Regions from separate parts of the Pseudomonas sp. F3-2 genome, predicted to be linked through region 2. Evidence: riboswitches for the same ligand, from Rfam matches in the RefSeq annotation. Region 2 holds a riboswitch; each other region holds the start of a gene.

The links. A riboswitch is a leader RNA that binds a small molecule or an ion and turns the genes downstream of it on or off. The one in region 2 is predicted to bind cobalamin.
Region 1: it holds a riboswitch for cobalamin, as region 2 does, so the genes downstream of both, cobW (cobalamin biosynthesis protein CobW) here and AAGQ88_RS15240 (ABC transporter substrate-binding protein) in region 2, are expected to answer to the same signal.
Region 3: it holds a riboswitch for cobalamin, as region 2 does, so the genes downstream of both, cobO (cob(I)yrinic acid a,c-diamide adenosyltransferase) here and AAGQ88_RS15240 (ABC transporter substrate-binding protein) in region 2, are expected to answer to the same signal.

What each region holds. Positions count from the first base shown of each region.
Region 1 is NZ_CP152388.1:2,711,459-2,718,565, forward strand. Features, by position in the region: gene nfuA (Fe-S biogenesis protein NfuA) at 1-541, shown strand, start outside; gene cobM (precorrin-4 C(11)-methyltransferase) at 788-1,534, opposite strand; gene AAGQ88_RS12520 (cobalamin biosynthesis protein) at 1,565-1,984, opposite strand; gene AAGQ88_RS12525 (CbtA family protein) at 1,981-2,700, opposite strand; gene AAGQ88_RS12530 (CbtB-domain containing protein) at 2,712-2,903, opposite strand; cobalamin riboswitch at 3,002-3,219, opposite strand; cobalamin riboswitch at 3,433-3,656, shown strand; gene cobW (cobalamin biosynthesis protein CobW) at 3,786-4,865, shown strand; gene cobN (cobaltochelatase subunit CobN) at 4,868-7,107, shown strand, end outside.
Region 2 is NZ_CP152388.1:3,330,697-3,337,803, reverse strand. Features, by position in the region: gene AAGQ88_RS15265 (AzlD domain-containing protein) at 1-140, opposite strand, end outside; gene AAGQ88_RS15260 (AzlC family ABC transporter permease) at 137-832, opposite strand; gene AAGQ88_RS15255 (hypothetical protein) at 1,018-1,770, shown strand; gene AAGQ88_RS15250 (ABC transporter ATP-binding protein) at 1,786-2,574, opposite strand; gene AAGQ88_RS15245 (iron chelate uptake ABC transporter family permease subunit) at 2,571-3,602, opposite strand; gene AAGQ88_RS15240 (ABC transporter substrate-binding protein) at 3,599-4,627, opposite strand; cobalamin riboswitch at 4,761-4,956, opposite strand; gene AAGQ88_RS15235 (aspartate/glutamate racemase family protein) at 4,990-5,712, opposite strand; gene AAGQ88_RS15230 (aldo/keto reductase) at 5,803-6,798, opposite strand; gene AAGQ88_RS15225 (ATP-dependent Clp protease proteolytic subunit) at 7,026-7,107, shown strand, end outside.
Region 3 is NZ_CP152388.1:1,490,074-1,497,180, forward strand. Features, by position in the region: gene AAGQ88_RS06810 (sorbosone dehydrogenase family protein) at 1-916, opposite strand, end outside; cobalamin riboswitch at 1,041-1,276, shown strand; gene cobO (cob(I)yrinic acid a,c-diamide adenosyltransferase) at 1,389-2,000, shown strand; gene AAGQ88_RS06820 (cobyrinate a,c-diamide synthase) at 1,997-3,298, shown strand; gene bluB (5,6-dimethylbenzimidazole synthase) at 3,479-4,129, shown strand; gene cbiB (adenosylcobinamide-phosphate synthase CbiB) at 4,126-5,034, shown strand; gene cobD (threonine-phosphate decarboxylase CobD) at 5,027-6,025, shown strand; gene AAGQ88_RS06840 (cobyric acid synthase) at 6,015-7,107, shown strand, end outside.

The DNA.
Region 1 (7,107 bases), 620 kb from region 2:
GCAAAAGCAGAACACGCCGGGCATCGGCATCCGCGTGTTTATCACCCAGCCTGGCACCCAATACGCTGAAACCTGCATTGCCTACTGCAAGCCTGGCGAAGAGAAACCGGAAGACAAGGCCATCGGCCTCAAGAGCTTCACTGCCTGGATCGACTCGTTCAGCGAGGCGTTTCTGGACGACGCCGTGGTCGATTACGCCACCGACCGCATGGGCGGTCAGCTGACCATCAAGGCGCCGAACGCCAAAGTGCCGATGGTCAATGCCGACAGCCCGATCAACGAGCGCATCAACTATTACCTGCAGACCGAAATCAATCCGGGTCTGGCCAGTCATGGCGGGCAGGTGACGCTGATCGATGTCGTTGAAGAAGACGACGCCAATATTGCCGTGCTGCAATTCGGTGGTGGTTGCCAAGGCTGCGGTCAGGCCGACGTCACCCTCAAGGAAGGCATCGAGCGCACCTTGCTGGAGCGGATTCCCGAGCTTGCCGGCGTGCGTGATGTGACTGACCACACCCAGAAAGAAAACGCTTACTACTAAGCGGTTTTTCTCCCTCAAAAAGCCCCGACTGGTTCGGGGCTTTTTGTTGGGTGCAGAATCCCTGTAGGCGCGTGGCTTGTCTCTGGGCCGCATCCAGACGATCTGCCGGGTACCGACAGCAGGCGCTGTGATGAAGCCTGTCAGATCGAGAAAGTCGGTTCGATGCCGCTGCGCAGCAGATTGCCGGCAAGCCAGGCGTCTACGAATTCCTTCCAGCATCAAAAACGGATCAGACCTCAATCCAGGTCACGGCCGGAACACGTGGGCGTGCCCGGCGCGGTACAGCGACGACTCGCTGAACACGTCGTTACCCAGCACGCGGCCCACGAGGATCAGCGCGGTGCGGCGGAAACCCTTGGCTTGCACCTTGTCTTCGATGTCACCCAGCGTCCCGCACACCCAGTCCTGGTCCGGCCAGCTGGCGCGGTGGACCACGGCAATCGGGCAGTCTGCGCCGTAATGCGGTGTCAGCTCGGCAACGATCTTGCCAAGATTGTTGATGCCCAGGTGAATCGCCATCGTCGCCCGGTGCTGCGCCAGTTCGCCGAGTGACTCGCCCTGCGGCATGGCGGTCTTGTCCGCGTAACGCGTCAGGATGACGCTCTGGGAGATGTCCGGCAGGGTCAGTTCAGTACCCAGCAGCGCTGCGCATGCCGCCGTGGCAGTGACGCCGGGAATGATCTCGAACGGGATGCCCAGGGCTTTGAGACAGCGAATTTGCTCGCCGATGGCGCCGTACAGACTGGGGTCGCCGGAGTGCACGCGGGCGACGTCCTGACCGTTTGCATGAGCGGATTTCATCAAGGCGATGATCTGGTCCAGGTGCAATTCGGCACTGTTGGACACTTGCACCGCCTGATGGCCTTCCAGCACAGCCTCTGGCACCAGCGATCCAGCGTAGATGATCACCGGACAGCTGCGGATCAGGCGCTGGCCCTTGACGGTGATCAGGTCAGGGTCGCCAGGTCCGGCGCCGATGAAAAATACGGTCATGGGGTCTCCAGAGATGTGCGCCGGTCAGCGTCAAGCGGTGATGCCGATAGCCAGCGCGAAGGTGGCGCGAGAGCTGTTGCGGCGCTCGATCAAAAGGCTGGCCGAGCCGTTCGACAGTCGGGACGCCATCACCAGTGCCGCGCTTTCCGCCACGCCGTGACAACCCGTATGCGCGAACGCTGTGGGTGAGCGATGGCTCAGCTGCGATTCAACGATTTTCAGTTCATCGGCACTGAAAAACATCAGCGGCAGGCGCATATGTTCGGCCAGTTCCAGCAATCCCGCCTCGTTCGATTTGCTGTCGATGGAGGCGAGGGCGCTGATGTCGCGAACGCTGACGCCGTGTTCCAGCAGGCACACCTCGATCAGACCCTGCAGCACCGATGCCGGACAGCCGCGCTGGCAGCCCAGACCGATCACAAGGATCGGCCGGTTGCCGGCGTCACTCATACCGCGTGATTCAGACCGGACTGCGTCGACGCTGCTTCGTGTCGACGGAACAGCCAGGCGCTGATCACGCCCATGCCGACCCAGAACAACGCATTGGTGACTAACGAGGCCACTTTGAACTGGGCTTCGAGGGCTTCGGGCGCCAGTGCAGCATGCACTTCAGGCTGCGGCGCGCCGACGACATGGGGCACCACCAGAATGGCGACGCCCAGGGCTTTCAACAGCCAGCTGCGGGCGAACACGATGAGCGCCAATCCGGCAGCGGTCGAAGCGGCGGTGCCGACCCACCAGATCTGCCGCTGCGTGAGATCGGCGGCCGCGGTGCCCGGCAATTCCGGTGGCAGGCCGAGGGTCGGCGCGAGGACGAACACGGCGAAACCCGCCAAACCCCACAGCACGCCTTGGCGAGCGCTGTTCGGGCTGCGCAAGGTGTAAAGCGCGGCCAGCATCAGCGAAAAGCCCACGGCGACCACCAGATTGCCGCCGCTGGTGGACAGCACGCGCTGCCAGCCATCTTCAGGTTCCCAGGCCTCTTCGTCGTGAACATGCCCGGCCATGGCGCCGTCGGCATGCTCGTGCATCTCGGCGGCCGGGGCTTTCTCGTAGGTTTCAGCCTGCAGAATCAGCGGCGCAACCCAGAAACTCTGCAGCAAGGTCAGCAGCAGGGCCGCGAGCAGGCCCGTGAAACCAGCCGTGTGAGCGATACGCTTGAACATGGCGGCAGGTCTCAGTGGCAAGGAAATGCGGAACTGTGGCGGGTGTCGTGCGCAGCATTGTGCACGGCGTCGATGTGCGAGAACCCTGCGAAGTACACCAGAAAGGCGCCCAGAATCATGGCGCTGACGGCGGCGGTCAGGCGTTGGGTCTGAGTCTGGGTGCTGACGTTGCTGGATGTCTGGCTGGTAGTGCTGATCGACATGGCGCTTCCCTCTGAAGTGGTCAGCGACGGGATAGCGCAAGGGCGCACCACTGACGGACGTCAGCCGTGAACGCAACTGCACCCGCCCACCGCGGGTTTGTCATATGTCATTGACGGGCCGGTCTCCGGGCTTGCGAGGGGCGGGCCTTTCGACCTGCCTGCAAGAATCGCCTTCCCATATCGCTGACGACACAGTGGATCTGACTCTTCACTCGCTTACCGTTGCGGGGGCAGCGCCGGACTTGCACAGCATCGATCTGTGCGCACCGGTTTCCCGTTTCACCCTGTGAAGGGCACCCGTAACAAGGTGTGTAGGAGACCACGGAGGCGAAGCCCCGTCAATTGCAGCGTTCGCCACCGTCGTTAACGCCGGTCCAACGGGAAGAGTGGACCGAATTCGGGATTGGACCAAAGCTATCCCGGCTGAAGCCGGTCCTACGCTGTGGACCGAATACAGGACCGGCTTCAGCCGGGAAGGTCTCTCCGGACAAGGCGCACGTTTGTTCGTTGACCTTGCCCCGGTCACTGCGTAGCCTTGCGCACTCGAGGTTCACCGTTTCGCCGCCTTGGCGGTTCGGTGCTAAGAAGGGAATGCGGTCAATGCCGCAGCTGCCCCCGCAACTGTAAACGGTCATGTTCATTGCACAGCCACTGCGCGAGCGGGAAGGCGCGATGAATGCCGGTCGCCTGACGATAGCGCCAGTCGATCCGCCGCCGTAAGCCAGGAGACCTGCCTCGATTCGGGCCTGCTTTGATCAGCGCCCAGGAATTCTCACTACAACCGGGCGGGGTGATCCGGTGGCGAAACGAGTCGCGGGCCGGCCCCTGTCCGGAACGCGCAGCGCTCGTCCTGTCTGCCCGCCGCAAGCCCAAGGGCATCCCATGAAAACACTGGCCAAACTTCCCGTCACCATCGTCACCGGCTTTCTCGGCTCGGGCAAAACCACACTGCTGCGTCACATGCTGGATAACGCCGAGGGGCGCCGCATTGCCGTGATCGTCAACGAATTCGGCGAGCTGGGAATCGACGGCGAGATCCTCAAGCAATGCACCATCGGCTGCACCGAAGAAGAAGCCAACGGCCGCGTCTACGAATTGGCCAACGGTTGCCTGTGCTGCACGGTGCAGGAGGAATTCTTCCCGGTGATGCAGGAATTGGTCGCGCGACGCGGCGATCTGGACCACATCCTCATCGAGACATCCGGTCTGGCGCTGCCCAAGCCGCTCGTTCAGGCCTTTCAGTGGCCGGAAATCCGCAACGCCTGCACCGTCGACGCCGTGATCACCGTGGTCGACAGCCCGGCGGTCGCCGCGGGCACGTTCGCCGCGTTCCCGGATCAGGTTGATGCTCAGCGCAAACTCGACCCTAATCTGGATCATGAATCTCCGCTGCACGAGTTGTTTGCCGATCAGCTGGCGAGTGCCGATCTGGTCATTCTCAACAAGACCGACATGATCGCCGCCGAAGCGCTGGCCGCCGTGCGCGCGGAAGTCGCTGAAGAATTGCCGCCGGCCGTGAAGGTCATTGAAGCGAGCAAGGGCCAGTTGCCGATCAGCGTGTTGCTGGGACTGGGCGCCGAGTCAGAATTGCACATCGACGGCCGCAAGACCCACCACGATCACCATGAAGGCGACGACCACGACGATCATGATCACGATGCCTTCGACTCGATCTCGATTTCGCTGCCTCAGGCGGACGAAGCGTTGTTGCTCGACGCCCTGACTCAGGCAGTGGTGCAGCACGGCATTCTGCGGGTCAAGGGCTTCGCGGCTATTCCCGGCAAACCGATGCGCCTGTTGGTGCAAGGCGTCGGTACGCGTTTCGACAAGCATTTCGACCGAGCCTGGAAAGCCGATGAGCAGCGGCTGACGCACCTGGTGCTGATCGGCCAGGACCTGGACGCCCACGTGCTCGAAGCGCAACTGCGCGCGGCCGTCACGACGTCCGGGATCAAAGGCTAAGCATGCACCTGCTGCGCACTCAGCCCGGCGGCTTTGTCCCCGACGACAGCATCGCTGACCTGGGGCAGACCCCCGCCGAACTGGTGATTCTCTGCAGCGGCGATTCACACCTGGCGTTGCTGGCGCAAACCGCGCAGCAACTGCCTGACGATTACCCGAGCCTGCGCCTGGCCAATCCGATGCAGGTGCAGAATCACGCCTCGGTCGACCTTTATGTCGATCAGGTGCTGCGCCATGCCAAGGTCATCCTGATTTCCCTGCACGGCGGCATCGGCTACTGGCGCTACGGCGTGGAGCGGCTGGTCGAACTGGCGCAGCGCGGGGTCAGGCTGATCCTGGTGCCGGGCGATGACCGACCCGACCCGGAGCTCAGCGACCTGAGCACCGAGCCTGCGCAGGACTGTGATCGGCTCTGGCATTACCTGCGTCAGGGCGGCAAGCACAACGCTTTGCAGTTGTTCAATTACCTCGCCAGCCGATGGCTGGATCGGCCTTACGGCTGGAGTGAGCCCCAGGCGTTGCCGCGCACGGCGGTTTATCACCCGCGCCATGGCCACGGAACAATCGCCGACTGGCGGGCTGACTGGCGCGACGATCAGCCGGTGGCGGCGGTCTTGTTCTACCGCTCGCACCTGCAGGCGGCCAACACCGGGTTCATCGATATGTTTTGCCAGCGTCTGCAGGCCCAGGGGCTCAACCCGCTGCCGATCGCCGTCGCCAGCCTCAAGGAGCCTGCTTGCCTTGAGGCGGTCCAGGACTGGCTGGATGAAGCGGACTGTGAAGTCATCCTCAACACCACCGGATTCGCGCAATCCAGTCCGGAAGCACCGCACCTGCGGCCTTTCAGGCGCAATATCCCGGTGATCCAGGCGATCTGCGCGCAAGACAACCAGCCTGCCTGGGAGGCCAGCGAGCAAGGTCTGGGGGCGCGGGATCTGGCGATGCATATCGCGTTGCCGGAGCTGGACGGGCGCATCATCAGCCGGCCCATCAGCTTCAAGGACCTGGCCTGGCACAGCGAGCGCAGCCAGTCAGACGTGGTCTGCTACCGGGCCCATCCCGAGCGGATGGATTTCGTCGCTGAGCTGGCGCGGCGCTGGGTGCTGTTGGCGCGTACTGCCAACGGCGACAAACGTGTGGCGCTGATTCTGGCCAATTACCCGACGCGCGATGGGCGCATCGGCAACGGTGTGGGCCTCGACACGCCCGCTGCCGCGTTGAACATCCTCAATGCCATGCAGGCCGAGGGATATCCGGTCCAGGATCTGCCGCAGAGCGGCACCGCGCTGATCCACGCCTTGCTCGGCGGCGTGACCAATGACCCCGACAGCCTGGATCAGCGGCCTTGCCACCAAAGCATGGCGATGGAGGCGTATCTGGCGGCATTCCAGTCGCTACCTGAAGCCAACCGCGCGGCGGTAATCGAGCGCTGGGGCACGCCGGATAACGATCCGATGTGCCGGGACGGGCGAATGATGGTTGCCGGCCTGCGGTTTGGCATGACCTTCGTCGGCATTCAGCCGGCACGCGGTTACAACGTCGATCACAGCGCGGTGTATCACGACCCTGATCTGGTTCCGCCGCATGGCTATCTGGCGTTCTACTTCTGGCTGCGCCGCAGTTACGGCGCCCATGCGGTCATCCACGTCGGCAAGCATGGCAATCTTGAATGGCTGCCGGGCAAGGGCGTCGGCCTGTCGGCACACTGCTGGCCGGACGCAACCCTTGGCGCGATGCCGAACATTTACCCCTTCATCGTCAATGATCCAGGTGAGGGCGCACAGGCCAAACGGCGGACTCAGGCCGTCATCATCGACCACCTCATGCCACCGCTGACCCGAGCCGAAACTTACGGACCGTTGCGTCATCTTGAACTGCTGGCCGACGAATATTACGAAGCCCAGTTGCTCGATCCCCGGCGCGCGCGGGAGTTGCAGAAGGACATCCTCATGCTGGTACGCGAGACCCGCATCGATCGCGAGCTGGCGCTGGACGAGCATCTGGACAGCGACGCCGACGCCGCGATCTGGCTGCCGCGTCTGGACACGTATCTGTGTGATCTGAAGGAATCGCAGATTCGCGACGGCTTGCATGTGTTCGGCGAGTCACCGAGCGGGCGTCTGCGCATCGACACCTTGCTGGCCATTCTGCGAGTGCCCCGCGGCGATGGCCGGGGCGCTCAGGCCAGCCTGTTACGTGCGCTGAGCAACGCCCTGGGACTGGCATTCGACCCGCTGGACTG
Region 2 (7,107 bases):
GTCAGCAGCCCCGGTACGGCAAAGCCGAGGAAATCCCGGACGTTGCGGCTCAACTTCAACGGCAGCCGCGGCTCCAGAAAAAGGTAGCGGTTCATGAACAGGATCGCGCTCATGAACAGAATGACCAGCCACGCCGTCATTGCGTGATCTCCTTGTAACGTTTGCAGACGAACCCTGCACTCATGCCCGCCAGGCCTGAAAGAATCAGCGCCGCTTCGATTTTCAGGTAACTGAACAGCACCGATGTCATCAGCGAAACGGCCACGCACACCGCCGTGGGCAGATTGCGCACGTTCGGCGTGATCAGGGCGATGAAGGTCGCTGCGATGGAGAAATCCAGTCCCAACCGGGACAACCCCGGGATGCTGTTGCCCAGCACGATTCCGGCGCAGGTGAACAGGTTCCACAGCAGGTAGAACGTCAGCCCGACCCCCAGCGCGTACCAGCGGTCGAAGCTGCGCGGGTCGTGGTGACTGGTCATGGCAAACAACTCGTCGGTGAGCAGAAAGCCCATGCCCACCCGCCAGCGCATCGGCAGCGCACTCAGGTGCGCGCGCATGTGCAGACCGTAGAGCAAATGCTGCGAGGTGAGCAGCAGGGTAGTGAGCAGGATCGACAGCATGCTGGTGCCGCTTTTCAGCATGCCGATCGCCACGATCTGCGCGGCGCCGGCGAATACGAATGCCGAAAGCCCCTGGCCTTGCGCGGGCGTCAGCCCGGCGTCGATGGCCAGCGATCCTGCCAGCAAACCCCACGGCGCGCACGCCAGCGACAACGGCAGAATGGCCAGCGCGCCCCGACGATAGGCGTCGCCCCGACCTGAGTGAATCACTTGCACGAATAAAGACTCCTGCTCAAAGCGCGGATTATCGGCGTCCGCCGGCGACTTGTCTGGTACGTTCTTGCAGATCGCGCGGAATATTCAGCAGCTGGCTACTGGCAAACAAAAAAGGCCGAACGCTGGCGAGCGTCTGACCTCGAAAGAAGACCTCACGCGGTTTTTCTGGAGATACGACGATGATCAGTTCACGGAAAAGATGGCTCAACCTGCTGTTTGTGGGTGCTGCGACAGTGTCGATGGGCGCCATGGCGCAGACGTCGGCCTCGGCGCCAATCCTACTGGCGGCGTCCGGTATCGGCGCGGGCGGCGCAGGCGGCTCGACAGGGGGTGGCGCAACAGGTGGCGGCGGTGCGGGTGCAGGCGCGGCAGGCGGTACGGGTTCGTCCACGTCCGGCGCGCGCACTGGCGCAACAGGCACGAACGGCACCAACAGCGGCAACACCAACGCCACCGGTACCAATGGCAGCAACAGCGGCAACACCAACGCGACCGGCACTAATGGCACCAACAGCAGCAATACCAACGCGACCGGCACCAACGGCAGTAACAGTAGCAACACCAACGCCACCGGTACCAACGGTACCAACAGCAGCAACACCAATGCGACCGGGACCAATGGCAGTAACAGCAGCAATACCAACGCCACCGGCACCAATGGCATTAATGTCAATGGCACCGACGCGACCCACACTAACGGCAGCAACAGCAATAACACCACGGCCACGGGCGCCAATGGCGTCAACAACGCCAGTGGTGTGAACAACGGCAATGTCGGCACGACCAATCCGGCGTTGCGTCCCGGCAATGGCACCGGCTCTTCTGCCTCGCCTGCGGTCAACGGCAGCAGCGACTCGATGCAGCAGCAACGCCAGCAAAGTGGCGAGCGAATGATCATGGAGCGCAAAGGCCAGTTCGAGCAGGGCAACTGACCGCGTCGAGTGTGCTCAGATGCAGCGCAGCCGCAGGATCCGCGCGTTGTCGATTGGGTCCGTGAGCCAGTGACCGACGACGCCGAACGTCTCGCGCAGGCGTTCAGGTGTCAGTACTTCAAATGGGGCACCCACCGCGATGAGCCGGCCTTTGTCCATCACGGCCAGACGATCACAGGCCAGCGCCTGATTCAGATCGTGCAGCGCGATCACGGTGGTGACGGGCAAGGTGTGAACCAGCCTGAGAATCGACAGCTGCTGCTGGATGTCCAGATGGTTGGTGGGCTCGTCGAGCAGTAGAACCCTGGGGCATTGAGCCAACGCGCGGGCAATATGCACCCGTTGCTGCTCGCCTCCAGACAGCGTTTGCCAGGCTCGCTGCGTCAGATGATCGAGGCTGACGCTGGCAATGGCCTGCGCAACGATCTGGCCATCGACTTCCCGCCAAGGGCTCAATGCGGACAGCCAGGGCGTACGACCCAGTTCCACGGCTTGCAGTACATTGATCGAATCGCTGGTCTGCGCGTGCTGCTCGACCACCGCCAGCCGTTGCGCGATGTCGCGTCGCGTCAGGCTCGTCAGCCGCTCGCCGTTCAGCCAGACACTCCCCGCCGTAGGCGTCTGAAGGCCTGCCAGCAGCCTGATCAGGGTTGACTTACCCGAACCGTTTGGCCCGACGATGCCGAGGTTTTCTCCTTTTCTGATGCACAGGCTGACGTGGCTCAGCAGCGGCGCGCCATTGATCGTATAACTGAGGTCGTGCGCGGCAAGCGCGCTTTCGGCAAGTGGCAGCGGCGCGTTCATCGTGAGCGGTTTCCGCGGAGCAGGATCAGGGCAAACACCGGCGCACCCACCAACGCGGTGATCACGCCGATGGGCAAGACCTGGCCCTTGATCAGGGTGCGTGAGAGCACGTCGGCGGCAATCAGAAACAGCGCACCGCTCAATGCACTCAAGGGCACCAGTCGAGCGTGACGGACACCCGTCATCATGCGCACTGCGTGGGGAATCACCAGGCCGACGAAACCGATGGAGCCGACAATGGACACCATCACGGCGGTCATCAAAGCCGCCGTCGCGATGAGGATCGCCTGTACCCGATGCACGGGAATGCCCAGCGACGCTGCGGAATCCGCGCCGAAGGTGAAGGCGTCCAGCGAGCGTCGGTGCCAGAGACAGACCAGCAGACCCGCCAGCACCACCGTCACAGCCAGCGTCACCGATGCCCAGCGCACGCCGCTCAGATTGCCGAGCAACCAGAACATGATGCCGCGCGCCTGCTCGGCGCTGGCCGATTTGGTGATCAGGAAGGAGGTCAGGGCGTTGAACAATTGTGAGCCGGCGATGCCTGCGAGAATGATCTGGCCTGTGGCTGTCTGGCCTCGGGACGAGCGCGCCAGCAGCGCGACCAATGCGAAAGCCGCTACCGCGCCGACGAAAGCGCCGGCCGACAATGAGATCGCCCCGGCGCCCAGGCCGATGATCGCGACGAGTACTGCGCCGGTCGAAGCGCCCGCAGAGATGCCCAGCAGGTAGGGATCGGCAAGCGGGTTGCGCAGCAGCGATTGCAGCACGACGCCCGAGACCGCGATACCGGCGCCGCAGGCAGCGGCGACAATGGCGCGGGTCAGGCGGTAATTCCAGATGATGCCTTCATCGATGGCGTCCACCGCATAGCCGGCGGCCCACAGCTTGTTCGCCAGCACCTGGCCGATCACCGGCAGACCGATCGACGTCTCGCCGATCGCCACCCCGGCCATCACCGCCATCAGCAACGCCGCGCTGACCCACGCGCCATGGGCGATGAATCGTCCTGCACTGGAAGGCTTCATTGAACGTCGGTTACCCGGTGCACGGCGTCGCCGAGTTGCTCGATGCCGTCGAACAACCGCACGCTGGATTCCATGGCGCTGGCGTCCATGATGACGATCCGGTTCTGTTTGACCGCCGCCATGTTGCGGGTGACCGGGTCGGATTTCAGAAATGCCAGTTTCTTTTCGTGATCGTCGGCGGGAAAGCGGCGGCGATCCATGCGGGCGATGACCAGAATGTCGGGATTGGCCCGGGCGATGGTTTCCCAGCCCACTGTCGGCCATTCCTCGTCGGAGTCGATGACGTTGCGCATGCCCAGGGTGTCGAGCATGAACGCCGGAATGCCCTTGCGCCCGGCCACATACGGATCGACGTTGATGTCGGGGCTGGAGAACCAGAACACCGCCGACACCTGCTTGCCGTCAGCCTTTCTGGCATGTTCGACGGCCTTCGCCAGCCGCGTCTGATAGCCGGCCACCAACTGCTCGCCACGGGCCTGCACGTCGAAAATCTCGGCCAGCTGGCGAATGCTCTTGTACAGCGTGTCTATCCGGAACGCCTCGAGTCGCGTGCCGTCGGCGCCGACGCGATTGTTCTTGCCCTCGCAGTCGGACGGCAAGATGTAGGTCGGGATCTGCAGGTCATGGAATTGCTCCCGGGTGCCGACGGCGCCCTGTGGCCCGACCATCCACACGAACTGCACCGGCACGAAATCCGGGCGTCTGGCGATCACCGATTCGAAGCCCGGCGCGTTATCGGCCAGACGCTCGATGCCGTCATTGACTGCCTTGTACTGCGGCAGTACCGCGTTGAACCACAACGAGGTCGCCGCGACATGCTCGCCCACGCCCAGGGCGTAGAGCATTTCGGTGGCGGCCTGGCCGATGGTCACGGCCTTGAGCGGCGCGTGAGTGAACGTCAGCGGCACGCCGCAGTTGTCGAGGGTCAGCGGATAACGAGTGGACGTTGCCGGCGCGGGAGTCGCCAGCGCGGCAGTGGACAGTGTCACGGCGGTAAGCAGAAGGGCGAAACGGCGCAGCGGCATGTAGGGCGACTCCAGTGGACCTGTCTGTGGCAGGCGGACACTGGAAAGCACATCCCGTCGCTGCGTGTTCACGCGGCGAAGCATTCAGGCGCAAAACGCGCATGCGGGAGTCCTTCCCGGACGCCCCGCCGGCGAATGAGTGAAGCCTGCCGGCAGGTCTCCTGACTGGCGCGTCGTCGTCCTGTTCCGGCCTTCCCGGGATAACCCAGTGGCAAACATGGAGCAGGGCTCAGCGCCTACAGTTGCGGGGACAGTTCCGTTTGAGCCCGAATGAGGGCTCGCGGATTCCCTATTAATTCCGAGTGGAAACCGGCGGCGGCGATACTAAACGATTCGGCGAGAGCAGGCGAATCATCGTGCGCTCATTTCGCGAAGGGCCAGCCGACGATCTTCTTCGGCCGTGGCGTGGCGTACGTCCTGACCTTGGAGGTGCTCAAGCCCAGGCGCACCAGCGATTCGGCCAGCGCCACCGCCGCAGTCACGCCATCGACCACGGGCACGCCGGTGCGGTCGCGAATCTTCTGGTCCAGACCGGCCATGCCGCCGCAGCCCAGACAGATCACCTCGGCCTTGTCCTGCGCCACCGCGACAGCGGCTTGCTCGACGATCGCCTCAATGGCGCGTTCTGGCTGTTCTTCCAGTTCCAGCACACTCATGCCGCTGGCTCGCACTGACGCGCAGCGCTCGAAGACGCCGGCCAGTTTCAGGCGATCCTCGATCAACGGCACAGTGCGATCCAGCGTGGTGACCACCGAATAACAATGGCCCAGCAGCATCGCGAGGCTGGCGGCCGCTTCCGTGATGTCCACCACCGGCACGTCAAGCAACTCCTGCAGCCCCTCGCGGCCATGCTCGCCATAACCGGCCTGAATTACCGCGTCATAAGGCTGGTCGTAGGACAGCACGCGGTCCATCACGGCGATGGCGGCCAGGTAGCTCTCGAAGTTGCCTTCCACCGATTCGGCGCCGAAGCGCGGGGTCAGACCGACGATTTCAGTGCCCGGTGACGCGACACTGCGGGCTTGCCCGGCGATGGTGTCGGTCATGGACTCGGTGGTGTTGACGTTGACGATCAGAATGCGCATCAGTGAGGCCTCGTGCGGGGGATCTAGGTCGGCCGTCCGGCGGCGACCGATTCACTGGCGAATAATGCATGGCGCCGAAGCGGTCCGTCTTCAGTCTTTTGCCGGCACCGGCGCCTGAGGCGAAATGAAGCCCTGATCGCGCATCGCCTGCCAGAACCCTACTGGCACCTGGGCGTGCAGGGCGGCGACGTCTTCAGCGATCCGGGAAGGGCGGCTGGCCCCCGGAATGACGGCGGCCACCAGCGGGTTGGCGAGGACGAACTGCAATGCTGCCGACTTGATGTCGACCTGATACTGACGGGCGATCTCCTGAATGTGCGCAACCTTGTCGAGCATCGCCTGTGGCGCTTCCTGGTATTCGAAATGCTTGCCGCCCACCAGCACGCCCGAACTGTAAGGGCCGCCGACGACGAACTCGGCGTTGTGCTCCCGCGCCTTGGCGAACAGCCGTTGCAGGGGCTGATCGTGGTCCAGCAGCGAATATCGGCCGGCCAGAAGGAACCCGTCGGGCTGTGCTTCGCTCAGGTCCAGCGTCAGTTCACACGGCTCGACACGGTTGACACCCAGCCCCCACGCCTTGATCACGCCTTCTTCACGCAGGCGGGTGAGGGTGCGGAAGGCCCCTTTGCGAGCGACATTGAAATGCTCGATCCATTCATCACCATGGGCGTCCTGCGCGACGTCGTGGACGAACACGATGTCCAGGCGATCAGTGTTCAGCCGTTTCAGACTGGCCTCGATCGAGCGTAGCGTCGCATCCGCCGAATAGTCAGTGATGATCTTGTTTTTCAGGCCTTCGCTGAACGGGCCGCTCCGGGCTGCGGTGTCGAGTTCGTCAGAAACCAGTCGGCCGACCTTGGTGCTGAGGGTGTATTGGTCTCGCGCATGGTCGGCGAGCGCCTTGCCCAGGCGCTGCTCGGACAGGCCGGCGCCATAGACCGGTGCGGTGTCGAAATAGCGGATGCCTTGATCCCACGCCGATTGCACGGTGGCGGCGGCTTCCTCTTCGCTGATGGTGCGAAACATGTTGCCCAGTGGCGCGGCGCCGAAGCCCAGATGGCCGATAATCTTGTCGTGCAGACTCATGAAAATGTCCTGTTCTGTGCGTCATGGAAAAGCGCGCGTGCAGTGTCATCGACGGTGCGCGGTGTGTTGTACTGATCGTTGATTGAAGCAGGAGTTCGGTGCGAGCGGGCCGGATCGTTGCGCTCCCGGACTGACTGCGCGGCGTGAGGGCAGCATGCAACTTTCAGCGGCAGCGCAGCTTCCAACCTATCAGGCCGCGGTGATTTCCCGGAAGCGGAGGGCAGTAGATGAGTGAGCACATCATCCATTTCCATTGTGGGGTCGATCAGACCAGCACCGAGCACTTTCGTGATCGTTGCCTGGAGGCCA
Region 3 (7,107 bases), 1.8 Mb from region 2:
GCCAGCCGTAGAACGCACCGTCCTGCACCGACGTCACGTAGTCGGGCACCAGGTCGCTGCCGATTTCGTCACGTTCGTTGACTGCCGTCCACAGCTTGCCGGTGTGCGGTTCCCAGTCCATGCCGTTGGGGTTGCGCAATCCTGAGGCGAAAATCCGGTGGTTACCCGTCGCGGCATCCACCTCCCAGATCGCTGCGCGGCCTTTTTCGGCGTCCAGACCGTTTTCCGCCACGTTACTGTTGGAGCCAACGGTCACGTACAGCTTGCTGCCGTCTTTGCTGGCGATCACGTTTTTGGTCCAGTGATGATTCAGCGTACCCCCAGGCAGGTCGGTGACTTTCAGCGGCTCGCCCTTGATCGATGTCTCGCCGGGGACGTAGTTGAAGCGCAGCAGGCGATCGGTGTCCGCCACGTAAAAATTGTTGCCGACCAGCGTCATGCCGAATGGTGAATTCAGATGATCGATGAACACGGTGCGGGTCTCCGCGACGCCATCGTGGTCGTTGTCGCGCAACAGGGTGATTCGGTTGGCGCTCGGGACACCTGCGCCTGCGCGGCCCATGACTTTTTTCATCACCCAGCCACGGATGCCCTTGCCATCGTCGGGTTTGGGCGGCTCGTTGGTTTCGGCGACCAGCACATCACCGTTGGGCAGCACGTACAGCCAGCGCGGGTGATCGAGGTTCTCCGCGAACGCCGCCACTTGTGTCCCGGGTGCCGCGGCGGGCTTGGCACCGGCTGGCCAGCCGACGGCCGGGGCGATGTTGACGGTGGGGATCAAGGTCTTGTTCGGCTCTGGCAGGCGGGGTGATGGCCCCGTCCCGTCGGACACCTGCAATCGGGACGACTCGCCACAAGCGGCGAGGCCGCCTGCAACTATCAGTAAAACCACAGCATGGGGCCTGAGCGTGAACATGATCGATCTCCCTTTCATGGCAGTCATGCAAGCGCATGTCTATGAGTAGAGGCGCGCCTGTGCGCGGGGTTCAACCGGCGCGGCGGATGCCGAGTCGATTGACGCTCTTTAGTCAACCCTCTAACCTTCGCCGATTGTTTCAGGTGCCTTGGGCCGCTCGCGGGCGACAGGGTGAAACAGGGAAGCCGGTGCGAGCGCCTTCATGCTCTATCCCGGCGCTGCCTCCGCAACGGTAAATGAGCAAATGCCACGCACGATGCCACTGTGTTCAGCGAACATGGGAAGGCGCGCGGCTTGAGGCGACAGATTGTGTGTCGCCACTCATGAGTCCGGAGACCGGCCTGATCCATTCAACAGCATCACGGAGGGCGATGCTCTGCGCAGGCGCGTGCCCATCGAGGTGACGACGCGTGCTGTCAGTCTTTGCCTGCGCCCTCCGTTTGCCACACCTGCCCTCAAGCGGAGAGCTGAGATGAGCGAATCCCCCGAACGTGACGAACGCCACCTGGCGCGCATGCTGCGCAAAAAAGCAGTGATGGACGAGCGCATTGCCAGCGCACCCAATGAATGCGGACTGTTGCTGGTTCTGACTGGCAACGGCAAAGGCAAAAGCAGCTCCGCTTTCGGCATGCTCGCACGCGCCATGGGCCACGGCATGCAGTGCGGCGTGGTGCAGTTCATCAAGGGTCGTAACAGCACGGGCGAAGAGCTGTTTTTCCGCCGTTTTCCCGAGCAGGTGCGCTATCACGTGATGGGCGAGGGGTTCACTTGGGAGACCCAGGACCGCCAGCGTGACATCGCGGCTGCCGAGGCCGCCTGGGCAGTGACTCAGGAAATGCTTCGCGACCCGACCATCGGCCTGGTGATTCTCGATGAGCTGAACATCGCCCTGAAGCATGGATACCTCGACCTTGAGCGTGTGCTGAGCGACCTGCAAGCCCGTCCGCCCATGCAACACGTGGTGATCACCGGCCGGGGCGCGAAACAGGAGCTCATCGATCTGTCCGATACGGTGTCGGAAATCGGCGTGATCAAGCATGCGTTTCACGCCGGCATCAAGGCGCAGAAGGGCATTGAATTGTGAGTGAGCGTGAACCCCGGCACTGCCCGGCCGTATTGATCGCAGCGCCTGCGTCCGGTCAGGGCAAGACTACGGTCACCGCAGCGCTCGCCCGGTTGCATCGCAATCAGGGGCGCCAGGTGCGCGTCTTCAAATGCGGCCCCGACTTTCTCGACCCCATGATTCTGGAGCGCGCCAGTGGTCATCCGGTGTATCAGCTGGACATGTGGATGGTGGGCGAGCAAGAAAGTCGCCGCCTGTTATGGGAAGCGGCCGCCGAGGCGGACCTGATCCTCATCGAAGGCGTCATGGGGCTGTTCGATGGCACGCCGTCCAGCGCCGACCTGGCGCGACGGTTTGGTGTGCCGGTGCTCGGTGTCATCGATGGCACGGCGATGGCTCAGACCTTTGGCGCGTTGGCGCTCGGGCTGGCCCGCTATCAACCGGACCTGCCTTTCGCCGGCGTGCTGGCTAATCGGGTCGGCACTGTGCGCCATGCGCAACTGCTCGAAGGCAGCCTCACGGAAGGCCTGCGTTGGTACGGGGCGTTGTCGCGAGAGACCGGGATCGAGCTGCCCAGCCGCCATCTGGGATTGGTTCAGGCGAGCGAGTTGAACGACCTCGACCTGCGTCTGGATGTCGCCGCCGATGCGCTGGCCAGTACGTGCGATGCAACGCTGCCGCCTCCGGTGAGTTTTTCGGCGCCTGATATCACCCCGGCGCAACCTTTGTTGGCGGGCGTTCGCATCGCCGTTGCCCACGATGAGGCGTTCGCGTTCACCTACGGCGCCAGCCTCGACCTGCTGCGCGCGATGGGGGCCGAGTTGTCATTTTTCTCGCCGATCCGCGATCAGCACCTGCCGAGCGCCGACAGCCTGTACCTGCCCGGCGGCTATCCGGAACTGCATCACGTTGCCCTGGGGCAGAACGTTTCGATGCTCAACGCCATTCGCGCGCACCATGCGGCAGGCAAGCCGCTGCTGGCCGAATGCGGCGGCATGTTGTACCTGCTCAATGCGTTGACCGACGTCGAAGGACAGCGCGCCGAGCTGGTCGGTCTGCTCGACGGCGAGGCGGTCATGCAAAAACGCCTTGCGGCGCTGGCGTTGCAGGCGGTCGAGCTGCCGGAAGGCACGCTGCGCGGGCACACGTATCATCATTCGCTGACCAGCACCGAACTCACACCGATTGCGCGCGGCGTCAGCCCCAACGGCGGCCGCGGTGCCGAAGCGGTGTATCGCGACGGCCGGATGACCGCCTCTTACGTGCACTTCTATTTCCCGTCCAATCCACAGGCGATGGCGGCGCTGTTCCTGCCATGAACCGCGCCCCCACAATCCCCATCGCGCCCGCCAAGGCAGAATCACCGATCCCTGTGGGAGCGAGCTCGCTCGCGAAAGGGCCGGAGAGCCAGCCACACATCCAGCGCCTGCCAAGCAGCCTTCGCGAGCAAGCTCGCTCCTACAGAAAAACAGCGTTCTTGCGCGCTGCGGAGGCTTGTCATGACTGATATGGCTTTCAGCGATGAAGAACGCGCAGCGGTTTACCGTGCGATTGCCGAGCGGCGGGACATGCGTCATTTCTGCGGCGGCGAGATCGCGCCGGCGTTGCTGGCGCGACTGCTGGAAGCGGCTCACCAGGCACCGAGTGTCGGCCTGATGCAGCCTTGGCGGTTCATCCGCATCAGCGACCCCGCGCTGCGTGCGCAGATTCAGGCTCAGGTGGAGCAAGAGCGCGTCCGCACCGCCGAGGCGCTGGGCGAGCGGTCCGATGACTTCATGAAGCTCAAGGTCGAGGGCATCGGAGACTGCGCAGAAGTGCTCGTCGCCGCGCTGATGGATGATCGCGACAAGCATATTTTTGGTCGCAGGACCCTGCCGGAAATGGACATGGCATCGTTGTCCTGCGCGATTCAGAACCTGTGGCTCGCCGCGCGGGCCGAGGGTCTGGGCATGGGCTGGGTCTCGTTGTTCGAGCCCCAGGCGCTGGCCGATCTGCTGCACATGCCAACCGGTTCAAAACCCCTGGCGATTCTGTGCCTGGGGCCGGTCAAGGAATTCTATCCCGCGCCAATGCTGGTGCTGGAAGGCTGGGCGCAGGCGCGGCCGTTGCACGAGCTGGTTTACCAAAACAAATGGGGAGTGAGTCAATGAGTGTGGCGCTATTGAGCGTCGCGGGCTTTGCGCTGGATGCGCTGCTTGGCGAGCCAAAACGAAACCACCCGCTGGTGGCGTTCGGCCGATATGCCGAGCGCATCGAGCAACGTTTCAACGCAGGCGGCCGAGGCTGGCGCAGTCATGGCGTCACCGCCTGGTTCATCGCGGTCGTGCCGCTGACCCTGCTGATCACCCTCTTGAGCTGGCTGCCTTACATCGGCTGGCTGGTCGAGATCCTCGCGCTGTATTGCGCGCTGGGGTTGCGCAGTCTGGGGGAGCATGTCGGCCCGGTCGCGCAGGCGCTGCGCGGCAATGATCTGGAAGAAGCCCGTCGTCGAGTCGGCTTCCTGGTCAGCCGCCAGACTTCAGAGCTGGATGCCACCGAGGTCGCCCGTGCGGCCACCGAATCCGTGCTGGAAAACGGCAGTGACGCAGTGTTTGCTGCCATTTTCTGGTTCGTCGTGCTGGGCGCGCCGGGCGTCGTGCTGTACCGGCTGTGCAACACGCTCGACGCCATGTGGGGCTATCGCAACGAACGGTTCGAGCGCTTCGGTTGGGCCTCGGCAAAAATCGACGATCTGCTTAACTACATTCCGGCGCGTCTCGTGGCGTTGACCTACGCATTGCTCGGCAAAACCCGACTCGCCTGGCGCTGCTGGCGTACACAGGGGCCCAAGTGGGACAGCCCGAACGCAGGTCCGGTGATGGCCGCTGGAGCCGGGGCGCTCGGCGTCGAGCTGGGCGGTGCGGCGATCTATCACGGCGAGTTGCATCAGCGTCCGCAATTGGGCGAGGGCGCACCTGCCGATGCTGATTCCATCGATCGGGGCTGGCAGCTGGTGCAGCGTGGGGTCTGGCTGTGGTTGCTGGTCTTGTGCCTGGGGACTGAATTCTATGCTTGAGCACGGCGGTCGATTGCGAGGGGCGGTGCAGAAATACGGCATCGATGAAGCGGACTGGCTCGACCTCTCCAGCGGCATCTCGCCGTGGTCATGGCCGATCCCGGCGATACCGACGCAGGCCTGGGCGCGTCTGCCGGAAACCGACGATGGGCTGGAAGCGGCAGCCTGCGCTTACTACGGCGCCCCCGCCGTGCTGCCGGTGGCCGGGTCGCAGGCGGCGATTCAGGCGCTGCCGCGGTTGCGTCAGGCGGGCAAGGTCGGCGTGCTGTCGCCGTGTTATGCCGAGCATGCCGAAGCGTGGCGCAGCAGCGGGTTTCTGGTGCGCGAAGTGTTGGAGCATGAGGTCGAGCGCTTCATCGACAGTCTCGACGTGCTGGTGGTGGTCAACCCGAACAACCCCACGGGCCTGAGCCTGACGCCGGAGCGCTTGCTCGACTGGCATGCCCGGTTGGCCCAGCGCGGCGCCTGGCTGGTGGTGGACGAGGCATTCATGGACAACACGCCTGATGCGAGCCTCGCTGCGCACAGCCAGCGGCCGGGTCTGATCGTACTGCGCTCGTTCGGCAAATTTTTCGGGCTGGCGGGCGTACGCCTGGGGTTCGTGCTGGCCGAGTCGCGTTTTCTGAAAGTGCTCGCCAGGCAGATCGGCCCGTGGTCCGTCAGCGGCCCGACACGGATTCTCGGTCAGGCATGCCTGGCGGACGTCGAGGGGCACCGGCTGCAGCGTGAGCGCACTGCGCAGGCCAGTCAGCGTCTGGTCGAGCTGCTGAGCCGACATGGCTTGACGCCCCATGGCGGCTGCGCGCTGTTCCAGTGGCTGGTCACGCCATTGGCTGCCGAGCTGCACGAGTTCTGCGCTCAACGCGGCATTCTGCTGCGCATCTTTCTTCACACCAGCAGCCTGCGTTTCGGCCTGCCGCGCGAAGAGGCCGACTGGCAGCGACTGGAGCAGGCGCTCAGCGAATTCGCCGGGGGCGCGCATGATCACTGAGCCAGCCGGCAACACCCTGATGGTTCAGGGCACCACGTCGGACGCCGGCAAAAGCACGCTGGTGACTGCTCTGTGTCGCTGGCTGACCCGGCAGGGCGTGCGCACCGTGCCGTTCAAACCGCAGAACATGGCGCTCAACAGTGCGGTGACTGCCGACGGCGGCGAGATCGGCCGCGCCCAGGCGGTACAAGCCCAGGCGTGCGGGCTGGAACCGCACACCGACATGAACCCTGTGCTGCTCAAGCCCAACAGCGACACCGGCGCGCAAGTGATCATTCATGGCCGCGCGGTGACCACGATGAACGCGGTGGCGTATCACGATTACAAAGCCATTGCGATGCAAGCGGTGCTGGCCTCGCACCAGCGTCTGAGCGCCCATTGGCCAGTGGTCATCGTGGAAGGTGCCGGATCCCCTGCGGAAATCAATCTGCGCGCCGGTGACATCGCCAACATGGGGTTCGCCGAAGCCGTGGACTGTCCGGTTCTGCTGATCGCCGACATCAATCGAGGCGGCGTTTTCGCCCACCTCGTCGGTACCCTGGAGTTGCTCTCGCCCAGCGAGCAGGCGCGTGTGAAAGGCTTCATCATCAACCGTTTTCGCGGCGACATCGCGCTGCTTCAGCCAGGCCTGGACTGGCTCGAACAGCGCACCGGCAAACCGGTGGTCGGCGTGTTGCCCTACGTGATGGACCTTCACCTCGAAGCCGAAGACGGCCTCGATCAGCGCCAGACCGACAAGGCCGAACAGGTGCTCAACGTGATCGTGCCGGTGTTGCCGCGCATCAGCAACCACACCGATTTCGACCCGCTGCGTCTGCATCCGCAGGTCAATCTTCAATTCGTCGGGCCTGGACAGCCGATTCCGCCCGCCGATCTGATCATCCTGCCCGGCTCGAAAAGCGTGCGCAGCGATCTGAGCTATCTGCGCAGCAATGGCTGGGATACTGCCATTAGCCGCCATTTGCGTTACGGCGGCAAGGTGCTCGGGATCTGCGGCGGCCTGCAGATGCTCGGTGAAGAGATCCATGATCCCCTCGGGCTGGAAGGCGCAGCGGGGTCGAGCCCGGGGCTCGGGCTGCTGG